2 regions of the Streptomyces sp. NPDC002386 genome follow, and region 1 is predicted to be linked to the other one. Evidence: riboswitches for the same ligand, from Rfam matches in the RefSeq annotation. Region 1 holds a riboswitch; the other holds the start of a gene.
The links. A riboswitch is a leader RNA that binds a small molecule or an ion and turns the genes downstream of it on or off. The one in region 1 is predicted to bind ZMP and ZTP.
Positions count from the first base shown of each region.

Region 2: another riboswitch for ZMP and ZTP. It lies ahead of ACWCPN_RS34760 (bifunctional 5,10-methylenetetrahydrofolate dehydrogenase/5,10-methenyltetrahydrofolate cyclohydrolase); the one in region 1 lies ahead of ACWCPN_RS21180 (glycine hydroxymethyltransferase).

Region 1 is NZ_JBSFBX010000010.1:126,052-134,590, forward strand. It holds gene pdxR (MocR-like pyridoxine biosynthesis transcription factor PdxR) at 1-1,323, shown strand, start outside; gene ACWCPN_RS21160 (DMT family transporter) at 1,403-2,233, opposite strand; gene ACWCPN_RS21165 (hypothetical protein) at 2,353-2,694, shown strand; gene ACWCPN_RS21170 (glutathionylspermidine synthase family protein) at 2,708-3,892, shown strand; gene rocD (ornithine--oxo-acid transaminase) at 3,902-5,107, opposite strand; ZMP/ZTP riboswitch at 5,221-5,310, shown strand; gene ACWCPN_RS21180 (glycine hydroxymethyltransferase) at 5,343-6,794, shown strand; gene trpS (tryptophan--tRNA ligase) at 6,984-7,997, shown strand; gene ACWCPN_RS21190 (2'-5' RNA ligase family protein) at 8,145-8,539, shown strand, end outside.
Region 2 is NZ_JBSFBX010000038.1:6-3,880, reverse strand. It holds partial or broken gene ACWCPN_RS34775 (hypothetical protein) at 1-118, opposite strand, end outside; gene ACWCPN_RS34770 (RNA polymerase sigma factor) at 117-680, shown strand; gene ACWCPN_RS34765 (CU044_5270 family protein) at 673-1,695, shown strand; gene ACWCPN_RS34760 (bifunctional 5,10-methylenetetrahydrofolate dehydrogenase/5,10-methenyltetrahydrofolate cyclohydrolase) at 1,696-2,544, opposite strand; ZMP/ZTP riboswitch at 2,566-2,646, opposite strand; gene ACWCPN_RS34755 (nuclear transport factor 2 family protein) at 2,939-3,304, opposite strand; gene ACWCPN_RS34750 (hypothetical protein) at 3,478-3,777, shown strand.

The sequences.
Region 1 (8,539 bases):
CGCCGCGGCCTGACCGACGCGCTGCGGGACGCGGTCCGCACCGGCCGCCTCGCCCCCGGCACCCGGCTGCCGTCCTCCCGCTCCCTCGCCGGTGATCTCGGCATCGCCCGCAACACGGTCGCCGAGGCCTACGCCGACCTGGTCGCCGAGGGCTGGCTCACCGCCCGCCAGGGCTCCGGCACACGGGTGGCGGAGCGGGCGGTGATCCCGCCGGCGGCGGACGCGCCCCGGCGCCGGCCGCCGGGCAGCCCGGCGTACAGCCTCGTACCCGGCACTCCCGACCTCGCCGCGTTCCCGCGCGCCGAGTGGCTCCGGGCCGCCCGCCGTGCCCTGGCCACCGCCCCCTCCGACGCCCTCGGCTACGGCGACCCGCGCGGCCGCCCCGAACTGCGCACCGCCCTCGCCGGCTACCTCGCCCGCGTCCGCGGCGTCCGCACCGACCCCGAGACGATCCTGGTCACCGCCGGCTTCTCGCACGCCCTGCGCGTCCTCGGCACGCTGCTGCGGGCCCGCGGGGTGCGGGCGGTGGCGGTGGAGTCCTACGGGCTCGACGCCCACTGGAGCCTGCTGCGCGACGCGGGTCTCGCCACGCCCGCCCTGCCGTACGACGAACTGGGCACCGACACCGGGGCGTTGACCGGCGAGGGCGCCGTACTCCTCACGCCCGCGCACCAGTTCCCCATGGGCACCGCCCTGCACCCCGACCGGCGGACGGCGGTGGTCGAGTGGGCGCGGCGCACCGGCGCCCTGGTCCTGGAGGACGACTACGACGGCGAGTTCCGCTACGACCGCCAGCCCGTCGGCGCCCTCCAGGGCCTGGACCCCGGCCGGGTCGTCCACCTCGGCACCACCAGCAAGTCCCTCGCCCCCGGCCTCAGGCTGGGCTGGATGGTCCTGCCGCCCTCGCTGGTGGAGGAGGCGGCCGCGGCCAAGGGCCGGATCGACACCGTGGGCGTGCTGGACCAGCTCACCCTGGCCGAGTTCCTCACCTCCGGCGCCTACGACCGGCACGTCCGCTCCGCCCGGCTGCGCTACCGGCGCCGCCGTGACGCCCTCGCCGCCGCGGTCGCCGAGCGCGCGCCCGGTGTCCGGGTCACCGGGATCGCGGCCGGCCTGCACGCGGTGCTGCGGCTGCCGCCGGGCAGCGAACAGTCGGTCGTGCAGGCCGCGACCTGGCAGGGCCTGGCCCTGCACGGCCTGGCCTTCCACCGGCACCCCGAAGCCGTCGCCGAACCGGCCGACGCGCTGGTCGTCGGGTACGGGACGCCGTCGGACAGCGCGTGGGCGGGCGCGCTGGAGGCCCTGTGCCGGGCACTGCCGTGAGGTGAAGGCTCCTCCGTCCCCGCCGGGCGCACTCCACGACTGCTTCCGGGCCTGCTCACGGTCCCGCCCGGCGGCGGGCTCACCCCTCCTCCGCCGCCACGGCCGGCGCCTCCCCGAACCGGGCCAGTGCCAGCGCCCCCGCCACCGCCACCGCGAACCCGAGGGCCGCCAGCCAGCCCAGGCCCTCCCGGGTGCGGTCGCCGAGCCAGACGACGCCCACCGCCGCCGGGCCGATCGTCTCGCCGATCACCATGCCGGCCGTCGCGGTCGTCACCGAGCCGCGCTGCAGCGCCGAGGTCAGCAGCACGAAGGCGGCGCCGCCGCCGATCAGGAGGGCGTAGGACGCCGGATTCGTGAGCAGCCCGGCCGGCCGCGGTGAGTCGATCAGCCGGACCGCCACCTCCACCACCCCGAACCCGAAACCCGCGCCCAGCCCCAGCACGAGGGCCCGCATCCGCCCCGACAGCCGCCCGCCCAGCAGGGCGAGCACCGCCATGCCGGCCGCCGTCGCGAGCATCGTCCACTTCAGGGCGGGCGAACCGCCCTCCTCGCCCTCCGGCCCGGACGCCAGGCCCAGCATCGCGAGCCCGGCGCACACCACACCCACCGCGCCCCACTCGGTGCCGCTGAGCCGCGTCCCCAGCAGGCGCGCCGCGACCACCGCCGTCACCGCCAGGCTGGAGGCCAGCGCCGCGCTCACCGCGTAGATCGGGATCGAGCGCAGCGCCGCGATCTGGAACAGGAAGCCGAGACCGTCCAGCGCGAGACCGGCCAGGTACCGCCACCGCCGCAGGGCCCGCAGCAGCAGGGCGACCTCGCCGCCCCCGCCCGTACCGGCCTCCCGCGCGGCCATCGCCTGCAACACCGTCGCGGTACCGAAGCAGACCGCCGCGCCCAGGGCGCACACCATTCCGAACAGCACGAACCGACTCTAGGCGAGGGCGAGATCGCGGGGCCCCTTGCGGGAACCCGCGCACCCCCGCCTAGGCTGACCACCGCACACCGCACCGCACACGGGGGAGACACCACATGGCGAACACGCGCGCGCAACTGCGCTCCACCACGGTCGTCCTCGGCGGCATGGGTCTGCTCGCCGCCGCTCTGACCGCCTGTTCCTCCGCCCCGGACAAGCGCTGCGTCGACCGGGACAGCTACCGCCTCGGCACGGGCTACAAGGTCGTCTCCGACAAGAACTGCAAGTCCGCCAAGGTCCCGATGAACAGCTCCTGGTACTACGGCGGCAAGAAGAAGGGCTCCTGGGTCTCCGGAGGTTCCTTCACCAGGCCGAGCAAGGGCTCGGGCGGCTCCTCGGGCGGCAGCGGGGTGCACCGCGGCGGCTTCGGCGGCGGCAAGGGCGGCTCCGGCGGCTGACCGGCACACACCCATGGAACGCCGAACCATCACCCCCCGCCCCGACTGGCAGCGGACCGTCGAGGAACAGGGGCTCGTCTACCCGCTCACCCGGCACCCCGACGGGACCCTGCGCCCCTACTGGGACGAGAGCGCCTACTACGTCCTCACCCTGGACGAGGTCGAGGCGCTGGAGGAGACCGTGGCGGAACTGCACCGCATGTGCCTGGCCGCCGCCGCGCACATCGTGGGCGAGGACCGTTTCGCCGACCTCGGCATCACCGACCCGCGGATCGTCGCGGCCGTCACCGAGGCCTGGCACCGCCGTGCCGAACTCCCCACCGTCTACGGGCGGTTCGACCTCCGCTACGACGGCACCGGCCCGGCGGAACTGCTGGAGTACAACGCGGACACCCCCACCTCGCTGGTCGAGGCCGCGTCGCCGCAGTGGTTCTGGATGGAGGAGCGCTTCCCCGGCGCCGACCAGTGGAACTCCCTGCACGAGCGCCTGGTCGACGCCTGGCGCGAGCAGGCCGCGCTGCTCCCGCCGGGCAGCCCGCTGCACTTCGCGCACTCCTCGGCCGACGAACTCGGCGAGGACCTGATGACGGTCGCCTATCTGAAGGAGACCGCCGAGCAGGCCGGACTCACCACCGACTGGATCTCCATGGAGGAGATCGGCTGGGACACCCTCTCCGGCCGGTTCGTGGACAACGGGCTCCGGTTCATCCGCGCCGTCTTCAAGCTGTACCCCTGGGAGTGGCTCACCACCGACGCGTTCGCCGGGCACGTCCTCGACACCCTCGACAACGGCGGCGGCAGCGGCACCACCCTGTGGATCGAGCCCGCCTGGAAGATGCTGCTGAGCAACAAGGCCCTGCTGGCCGTCCTCTGGGAGCTGTACCCGGGCCACCCGAACCTGCTGCCCGCCCATCTCGACGGCCCGCGCGACCTCGCCCGGACCACCGGCTACGTGGCCAAGCCCCTGCTGGGCCGCGAGGGCGAGGGCGTCACCGTGCACGCGCCGGGGGCGCCCGCGGCCGTACGCGACGAACCCTGCTGCTACCAGCAGCTGGCCCCGCTGCCCGCCTTCGACGGCAACCACGTCGTCCTCGGCGCCTGGACCGTCCGGGACGAACCGGCCGGCCTGGGCATCCGCGAGTCCTCGGGCCTGGTCACCGACGGATACGCCCGCTTCCTGCCGCACGTGATCCTCTAGGGACGGCCCCTAGCCCGCCAACACGGCCTCCAGCTGTTCGACACCCCAGTCCAGGTCCTGCTCGGTGATCACCAGCGGCGGCGAGATCCGGACGGTCGAGCCGTGGGTGTCCTTCACCAGCACACCCCGCTCCATCAGCCGCTCCGACACCTGACGCGCGGTGCCGGCCCGCGGGGCGATGTCCACGCCCGCCCACAGCCCGCGCCCCCGCACCGCCGTCACCGGGCCCGCGCCGAGCAGCCCGCGCAGCCGCCGGTGCAGCCGCTCGCCCAGCTCGGCCGCGCGCGCCTGGTACTCGCCGGTCCGCAGCATCGCGATCACCTCCAGCGCCACCGCGCAGGCCAGCGGGTTCCCGCCGAACGTCGAGCCGTGCTCGCCCGGCCGGAAGACACCGAGCACCGCCGCGCTCGACACCACCGCCGACACCGGCAGGATCCCGCCGCCCAGCGCCTTGCCCAGCACGTACACGTCAGGCACCACCCCCTCGTGCTCGCACGCGAAGGTCCGCCCGGTCCGCCCGAGACCCGACTGGATCTCGTCGGCGACGAAGAGCACGTTCCGCTCCCGGGTCAGCTCCCGCACCCCGGCCAGATAGCCGGCCGGCGGCACGATCACCCCCGACTCGCCCTGGATCGGCTCCAGCAGCACGGCGACGGTGTTCTCGGTCAGCGCCCGCCGCATCGCGGTCAGATCCCCGTACGGCACGATCTCGAACCCCGGCGTGTAAGGCCCGAAGTCCGCCCGGGCCTCCGGATCGGTCGAGAAGCTGATCACCGTCGTCGTCCGCCCGTGGAAGTTGCCGCCCGCGACCACCACCTTCGCCATCTCCGCGGGCACCCCCTTCACCCGGTACCCCCACTTCCGGGCCGTCTTCACCGCGCTCTCCACGGCCTCCGTGCCGGTGTTCATGGGCAGCACCATCTCCATGCCGCACAGCTCGGCCAGCTCGGTGCAGAAGGCTGCGAACCGGTCGTGGTGGAAGGCGCGGGACGTCAGCGTCACCCGCGCGAGCTGCCGCTCGGCCGCCTCGACGAGGCGCCGGTTGCGGTGCCCGAAGTTCAGCGCCGAGTACCCGGCCAGCAGGTCCAGGTACCGGCGCCCCGCCACGTCCGTCAGCCAGGCGCCGTCGGCCGCGGCCACGACGACCGGCAGCGGATGGTAGGTGGGCGCGCTGTGCGCGTCGGCGGCGGCGATGAGGTCTTCAGCAGTGGGCACGGCCTCTCCCGGATACGACGGTGACTCTCCCGGACACGACGGTGGCCCCCTTCCTATCCCCGCTCGCATGGTGGACGCGGGATCTCCCCGTTCCGGCGCGCCCGGTAGGCTGATCAGCGGGTCGTGACTGGCGCGCAGGGATGGGACGGACCATCGGGGAGCGGCCCGAACGGGAAACAGTGCCGTGCGCCTGGGCCGAACGTGAACGCTGAACGCACGCCGTCCGGAGGTCCCCATGCCAGAGCAGAAGTCCCTCTCCACCGAGTCCACGGCCTTCCGCGCCGCACTCGACGTCATCCGCACGGTCGAACCGCGGGTCGCCGACGCCATCGGCCAGGAGGTCACCGACCAGCGCGCGATGCTCAAGCTGATCGCCTCCGAGAACTACGCATCCCCGGCCACGCTGCTGGCGATGGGCAACTGGTTCAGCGACAAGTACGCCGAGGGCACCGTCGGCCGCCGCTTCTACGCCGGCTGCCGCAACGTCGACACGGTCGAGTCGCTGGCCGCCGAGCACGCCCGGGAGCTGTTCGGCGCCCGGCACGCCTACGTCCAGCCGCACTCCGGCATCGACGCCAACCTCGTCGCCTTCTGGGCCGTCCTCGCCGACCGCGTCGAGGTGCCGTTCCTGGAGAAGACCGGCGCCCGCCAGGTCAACGACCTCACCGAGGCCGACTGGGCGGAGCTGCGCCAGGCCTTCGGCAACCAGCGCATGCTCGGCATGTCCCTGGACGCCGGCGGTCACCTCACCCACGGCTTCCGCCCGAACATCTCGGGCAAGATGTTCGACCAGCGCTCCTACGGCACCGACCCGGCCACCGGTCTCATCGACTACGAGGCGCTGCGCGCCCAGGCCCGCGAGTTCAAGCCGCTGATCCTCGTCGCCGGCTACTCCGCCTACCCGCGTCTGGTGAACTTCCGGATCATGCGGGAGATCGCCGACGAGGTCGGGGCGACCCTGATGGTCGACATGGCCCACTTCGCGGGCCTGGTCGCCGGCAAGGTCCTGACCGGCGACTTCGACCCGGTCCCGCACGCCCAGATCGTCACCACGACCACGCACAAGTCCCTGCGCGGCCCGCGCGGCGGCATGGTGCTGTGCGACGACTCCCTGAAGGACCAGGTCGACCGCGGCTGCCCGATGGTGCTCGGCGGCCCGCTGCCGCACGTGATGGCCGCGAAGGCCGTCGCGCTCGCGGAGGCCCGCCGGCCCTCCTTCCAGGACTACGCCCGGCGCATCGTCGACAACTCCCGCGCCCTCGCCGAGGGCCTCACCCGCCGCGGCGCCACCCTGGTCACCGGCGGCACGGACAACCACCTCAACCTGATCGACGTGGCCGGCTCCTACGGCCTCACCGGCCGGCAGGCCGAGGCGGCCCTGCTGGACGCCGGCATCGTCACCAACCGCAACGCCATCCCGGCCGACCCGAACGGCGCCTGGTACACCTCCGGCATCCGCGTCGGCACCCCCGCGCTGACCACCCGGGGCCTCGGCACCGCCGAGATGGACGAGGTGGCCGGCCTCATCGACCGGGTGCTCACCACCACCGAGCCCGGTACGACCAAGTCCGGTGCCCCCTCCAAGGCCCAGCACGTCCTCGACCCCAAGATCGCGGACGAGATCTCGCACCGGGCGACCGACCTGGTCGCGGGCTTCCCGCTGTACCCGGAGGTCGACCTCGGCTGACCCGCGGCGGCGGCCGGCCGGCCCCCGACGAGGCTTCCCGCGCGGCGGCCCGGCACCACGCCGGGCCGCCGCGCCCGTCGGTGCCCGTTCCCGTGTCCCGCCCCTCGTCACACCGCACGGAACGGATCGCGCCCCACCTGTTTCCCACCGGTACCGGATCGCCCCCCGTTACCTGAGAGAATGGTGAACATGGCCACTGACCGACCTCGCGTGCTCTCCGGAATCCAGCCCACCGCGGGCTCGTTCCACCTCGGCAACTACCTCGGCGCCGTCCGCCAGTGGGTGGCCCTGCAGGAGTCCCACGACGCGTTCTACATGGTCGTCGACCTGCACGCGATCACCGTTCCGCAGGAACCGGCCCAGCTCCGGGCCAACACCCGGCTGGCCGCCGCGCAGTTGCTGGCCGCCGGTCTCGACCCGGACCGGTGCACGCTGTTCGTGCAGAGCCACGTCCCCGAGCACGCCCAGCTCGCCTGGGTCATGAACTGCCTCACCGGTTTCGGCGAGGCCTCGCGCATGACCCAGTTCAAGGACAAGTCCGCCAAGCAGGGTGCCGACCGCGCCTCCGTCGGCCTGTTCACGTACCCGGTCCTGCAGGTCGCGGACATCCTGCTGTACCAGGCCAACGAGGTGCCGGTGGGTGAGGACCAGCGCCAGCACATCGAGCTGACCCGCGACCTCGCGGACCGGTTCAACGGGCGGTACGGCCAGACCTTCACCGTCCCGAAGCCGTACATCCTCAAGGAGACGGCGAAGATCTACGACCTGCAGGACCCGGCGGTCAAGATGAGCAAGTCCGCCTCCACCCCCAAGGGCCTGATCAACCTGCTGGACGAGCCCAAGGCGACGGCGAAGAAGGTCAAGAGCGCGGTCACCGACACCGACACGGTGATCCGCTACGACACCGAGAACAAGCCGGGCGTCTCCAACCTCCTCACCATCTTCTCCACCCTCACCGGCCGCTCGGTCCAGGAGCTGGAGAAGGACTACGAGGGCAAGATGTACGGCGCGCTCAAGACGGACCTCGCCGACGCCATGGTGGAGTTCGTGACGCCGTTCCGGGAGCGCACCCAGCAGTACCTGGAGGACCCCGAGACGCTCGACTCGGTGCTGGCCAAGGGCGCGGAGAAGGCACGGGCCGTGGCCGCCGAGACCCTCGCGCAGGCGTACGACCGCGTGGGTTTCCTGCCGGCGAAGCACTGAGCGGCACCGGGGCGCACGGCCGCACGGGCACCCGAGCGGGCGGAGCGCTGCACATCACTGCCGCCGCGCCTGCCCACGGGACACCCGTGGCCGTACAGTCGATATCCGACGGGTGAGAAGAAAACAGACACGACGAGGGGAGACGACGTGGGGACCGTAACGATCGGCGTGTCGATCGCGGTCCCGGAGCCTCACGGCAGCCTGCTCCAGGAGCGGCGCGCGGGCTTCGGCGACGCCGCGGCTCACGGCATCCCCTCGCATGTCACCCTGCTGCCGCCGACCGAGGTGGACGCGGCCGACCTGCCGGCGGTGGACGCCCACCTGAGGGCCGTCGCGGCGGCCGGGCGGCCGTTCCCGATGCGGTTGTCCGGCACCGGTACCTTCCGGCCGCTGTCACCGGTCGTCTACATGCGTGTCGTCCAGGGCGCCGAGGACTGCTCCTGGCTGCAGCAGCGGGTCCGTGACTCCTCCGGGCCCGTGCCGCGCGAGCTGCAGTTCCCGTACCACCCGCACGTCACGGTCGCGCACGGCATCGACGAGGC
Region 2 (3,875 bases), on a different contig from region 1:
TCCTCTTCACGTCCCGCCTGTGTCGCCACCCGCCCCGTCGGTCACACTCGGACGGCGCGAGAAGGATCACGGAGGAAGGGTGTGACGATCCGGCCGGTGCCGGACACGAACCGGACATGAGCAACGACGAGATCTTCGCCGCTGCCTATCGCGAGCACTACTGGGCGGTCAGCCGCTATGTCGCGAGGCGGCTGCGGGGTCGGGCCGACGAGGTGGAGGAAGTGGTGGCGGAGGTGTTCACGGTCGCCTGGCGCCGCCGGACCGACCTGCCCGCGGCACCGCTGCCCTGGCTGTACGGGGTGGCCCGCAACTGCCTGGCGAACGCGGTACGCGGTCAGGGGCGCCGGCGACGGCTGGTGGACCGGCTCGGCAACGACGAGGCCGCGCACGCCCGGCACATCGCGGCCGGCCCCGACGCGGAGGCCCCCGGCGGCTGGGTGCACGAGGCCCTGGACCGGCTGTCCCCGGCGGATCAGGAGGTGCTGCGCCTCGCGGCGTGGGAGGAACTGGGCGCCGACGAGATCGCGGTCGCCCTCGGCTGCGGCAGCAGGGCGGCGGCCATGCGGCTGCACCGGGCCAGGAACCGGCTGCGGGCCGAGATCGACCGGCTGCGCCCCCCGGTCGCGGCCGCGGCCGCACCCGCCGACGCGACCCCCTGCGAGGACGACCGACATGGCTGACGAACTCGAACTCCTGCGCCGCGCCGACCCGGTGCCGGACGACGGCCCCCGTTTCGCGGACGGTCCGCTGGACGCGCGCGCGGAGCAGCGGCTCCGGCGGCTGCTGGACGGACCCCGCCCACGGCGCCGTGCCCGGCCGCTCCAGACGTTCCGCGGCCGCGCCGCCCGCACCCGGCTGGTCTGGGGGCTCGCCGCCTGCGCCGTCGTCCTGGTGATCGCCGGCAACGCCGTGCTCGGCGATCCGGCCACCCCGCGGGCCGTCGCCGCACCGCTGCCGCTGACGGTGCGCGCCGGCTCCGCACCCGTGCCTCTGCGGGACCTCGTCCCCCTGGCCGACGCGGCCGCGTCGGCGGGCTCCCCGCGCCCGCGCAAGGGCACGCACGTGCAGTCGTGGAGCCTCGGCATGAGCGACAGCGGGCCCCCCGTCACCCTCCCCGAGGAGCGGGTGGTGCGCTGGCGGGCGGACGCGAGCCACACCGAGCTGGTCGTGGCGACCGACCCCCGACGGCCCGGCCGCCCCGTCCTCACCGACGAGGGCGGCGAGCCGCACCTGGTGTCGGACGGCCAGGTGATCAGCCGGACCACGTACCCGCCGATGTGGAGCGACGCCCCGCCCGAGGCGGCCCCGCCGCACACCGCGGCGCGGCTGCGCGCCTACCTCACCGAGATCGCCCGGCCCCCGGCCGACCGCGGCACGGCCCCGCTGAGCACCGCCGAACTGCTCGACGCGGTCGACGAACTGCTCGACCACTGGACCCTCGGCCCCCGCGAGTCGGCGGCCCTCGTCCGGCTGTTCGCGGCGACCGGGGGCCTCAGGCCGGCCGGCGAGGTGACCGACCGCCTGGGACGCCCCGGACACGCGTACGTGTACGACGCCAGGGGCGCGCGGCGCATGCTGATCCTGGAACCGCGCACCGGCGCGGTCCTCGGCATGGAGGAGACCTTCACCGAGGACGCCCCCGAGTACGGCGTGCGGGCCGGGGCCGTCATGAGCTACAGCGCCTGGATGCGCTGATCACACCCCGGCCTGCCGGGCGGCGGCGGTCACGGTCTGCTCCAGCAGCGTGGCGATGGTCATCGGACCCACACCGCCCGGTACCGGGGTGATCAGCGAGGCCCGTTCCACGGCGGAGTCGAAGTCGACGTCGCCGACGTTCCCCGGGTTGTAGCCGGCGTCGATCACGACCGCGCCCGGCTTGATGTCCTGCCCCGTGATCAGACGGGGCCGGCCGACGGCGGCCACGACGATGTCCGCCTCGCGCACGGCGGCGGACAGGTCCCGGGTGCGGGAGTGGCAGTAGGTGACGGTCGCGTCGCGGGACAGGAGCAGCATGCCGACCGGCTTGCCGAGGATCGCGCTGCGGCCGACCACCACGGCCCGCTTGCCGGCCGGGTCCACGCCGTACTCGTCGAGCAGCCGCAGGATGCCCCCGGGCGTGCAGGAGACGAACCCGGGCAGTCCGAAGCTCATGGTGGCGAAGGAGGCGAAGGTGACGCCGTCGACGTCCTTCTCCGGCGCGATCGCCTCGAACGCGGCCCGCTCGTCGACGTGGTCGCCCACCGGATGCTGCAGCAGGATGCCGTGCACGCCCGGGTCGGCCGACAACTTCCGCAGCGTGCCGACGAGTTCCGCGGTGGTCGTGGCGGCGGGCAGGGCCACGTGCCGGGACTCGATGCCCGCCGCGCGGCAGCGGTTCCGCTTCATGCGGACGTAGGTGACGGAGGCGGGGTCCTCGCCGACCAGCACCGTGGCGAGACAGGGCGCGGCGCCCGTCCGTCCGGTGAGGTCCGCCGCCCGCTTCGCGGTCTCCTCGACGATGCGCCGGGCGAGGGCTGTGCCGTCCATGAGCCGGGCCTGTGTCACATGCGCTCCTGAGCTGATCGATCTCATCGCCCAGGCGCGCGGCATCCGTCGGGGGCCGCTCCCCGGTGGTACTCCACCTCAGCGCCAGTCACGGCCCGCCGACAGCCTAACCGAGACTCCGGGGCGGCCTCGCGGGCGGAGCGGCGGCCCGCCTCCCGCCCGGCTCACCGGGGCCGGATCCGCCTGACGCGCCGGATCCGGGGCGGGCGCGGCAGCGCGGGGTGCGGACGCGGGCGCACGGCCCGCAGCAACGACCGGACCACGGCGGCGGACAGGTGCACACCCGCGGCGGACACCGGCGCGGACCGTCGCGGGCGGGTTCGCCCCAGCGCCGCCCGGGCCGAGAAGGTCCAGGTCAGCCGCGAGCTGACCTGCACCCTCGCGGTCTTCCTCCCTACTCGTCCCATGCCTGGATCAGAATCTGCTCGGCGATCTTCCCGTCGCGCAGGGTGATCATCGACTCGGCGAGGACCCGAGTGCCGTCTCCGTACTCGCAGGACTCGCAGTAGGCGGCGTGGTCGCCCTGGACGACGCACCGGTCCAGCTTGTGCGTCATGTCGCGGCTGTAGATGTCGTCGAGCATCGCGGCGATCTCGCCCCGGCCGCGCAGGATCCGGGGATGGCTCGGCTGGGTGTTGCGGTCGATGATGCGGATCTGCGCGTCGTCCGCGTAGAGGGACAGCAGGGTGTTCCCCGTGGTCCCCTCCACGCCCCGGCGCAGTGTCTCGATGTCGAAGCTGGAGCCTGTCGCGGTGCCCATGGTGACCTCCTTCAGGGCGCCCGCGGCCCGGCGGGAGAAGGGCGGCGCGAGCCCCATATCCGAGGCTCCTCCGCCCCGGCGGGCTCGGCAAGCGCAGCGGGCCCGGTCCGCCTGACGGGTGAGCACCGCCCGGCGCCCGTGTCCGGCGGGGGCCCGGCGCCGTTGCTGAGGACATGATCTCAACACGACGCATCGTCGCCGCCGTGGGTCTCGCCGCCGGGTTCGCGGGCCTCGCCGCGCCCATGGCCAGTGCGGCCGGCAACAGCGCAGCGGAGACCGGGCGGATCAGCCCGATGGCCACCCTGGACTCGCTCGCCACCACTGGGCTGCCCGCCGACCAGGAGGGCCAGATCCCGAAGGTCTCCGAGCAACTGGGCGGTCTGAATCAGCTCGGCTCCCCCGACGGACTCGGTCAAGTGGGCCGGCTCACGGATCTGGTCGCTCCCGTGACCGGCCTGCTGCCCGGCCTCTAGGCCCGAGCCCCGGTCCACCGGGGGGTGTCCCGGCCGGGACACCCCCCGGTGGGGCCCGCCCGGGCCCCCCCGGGCGCAAGGACCCAGCTTGAGCGCGG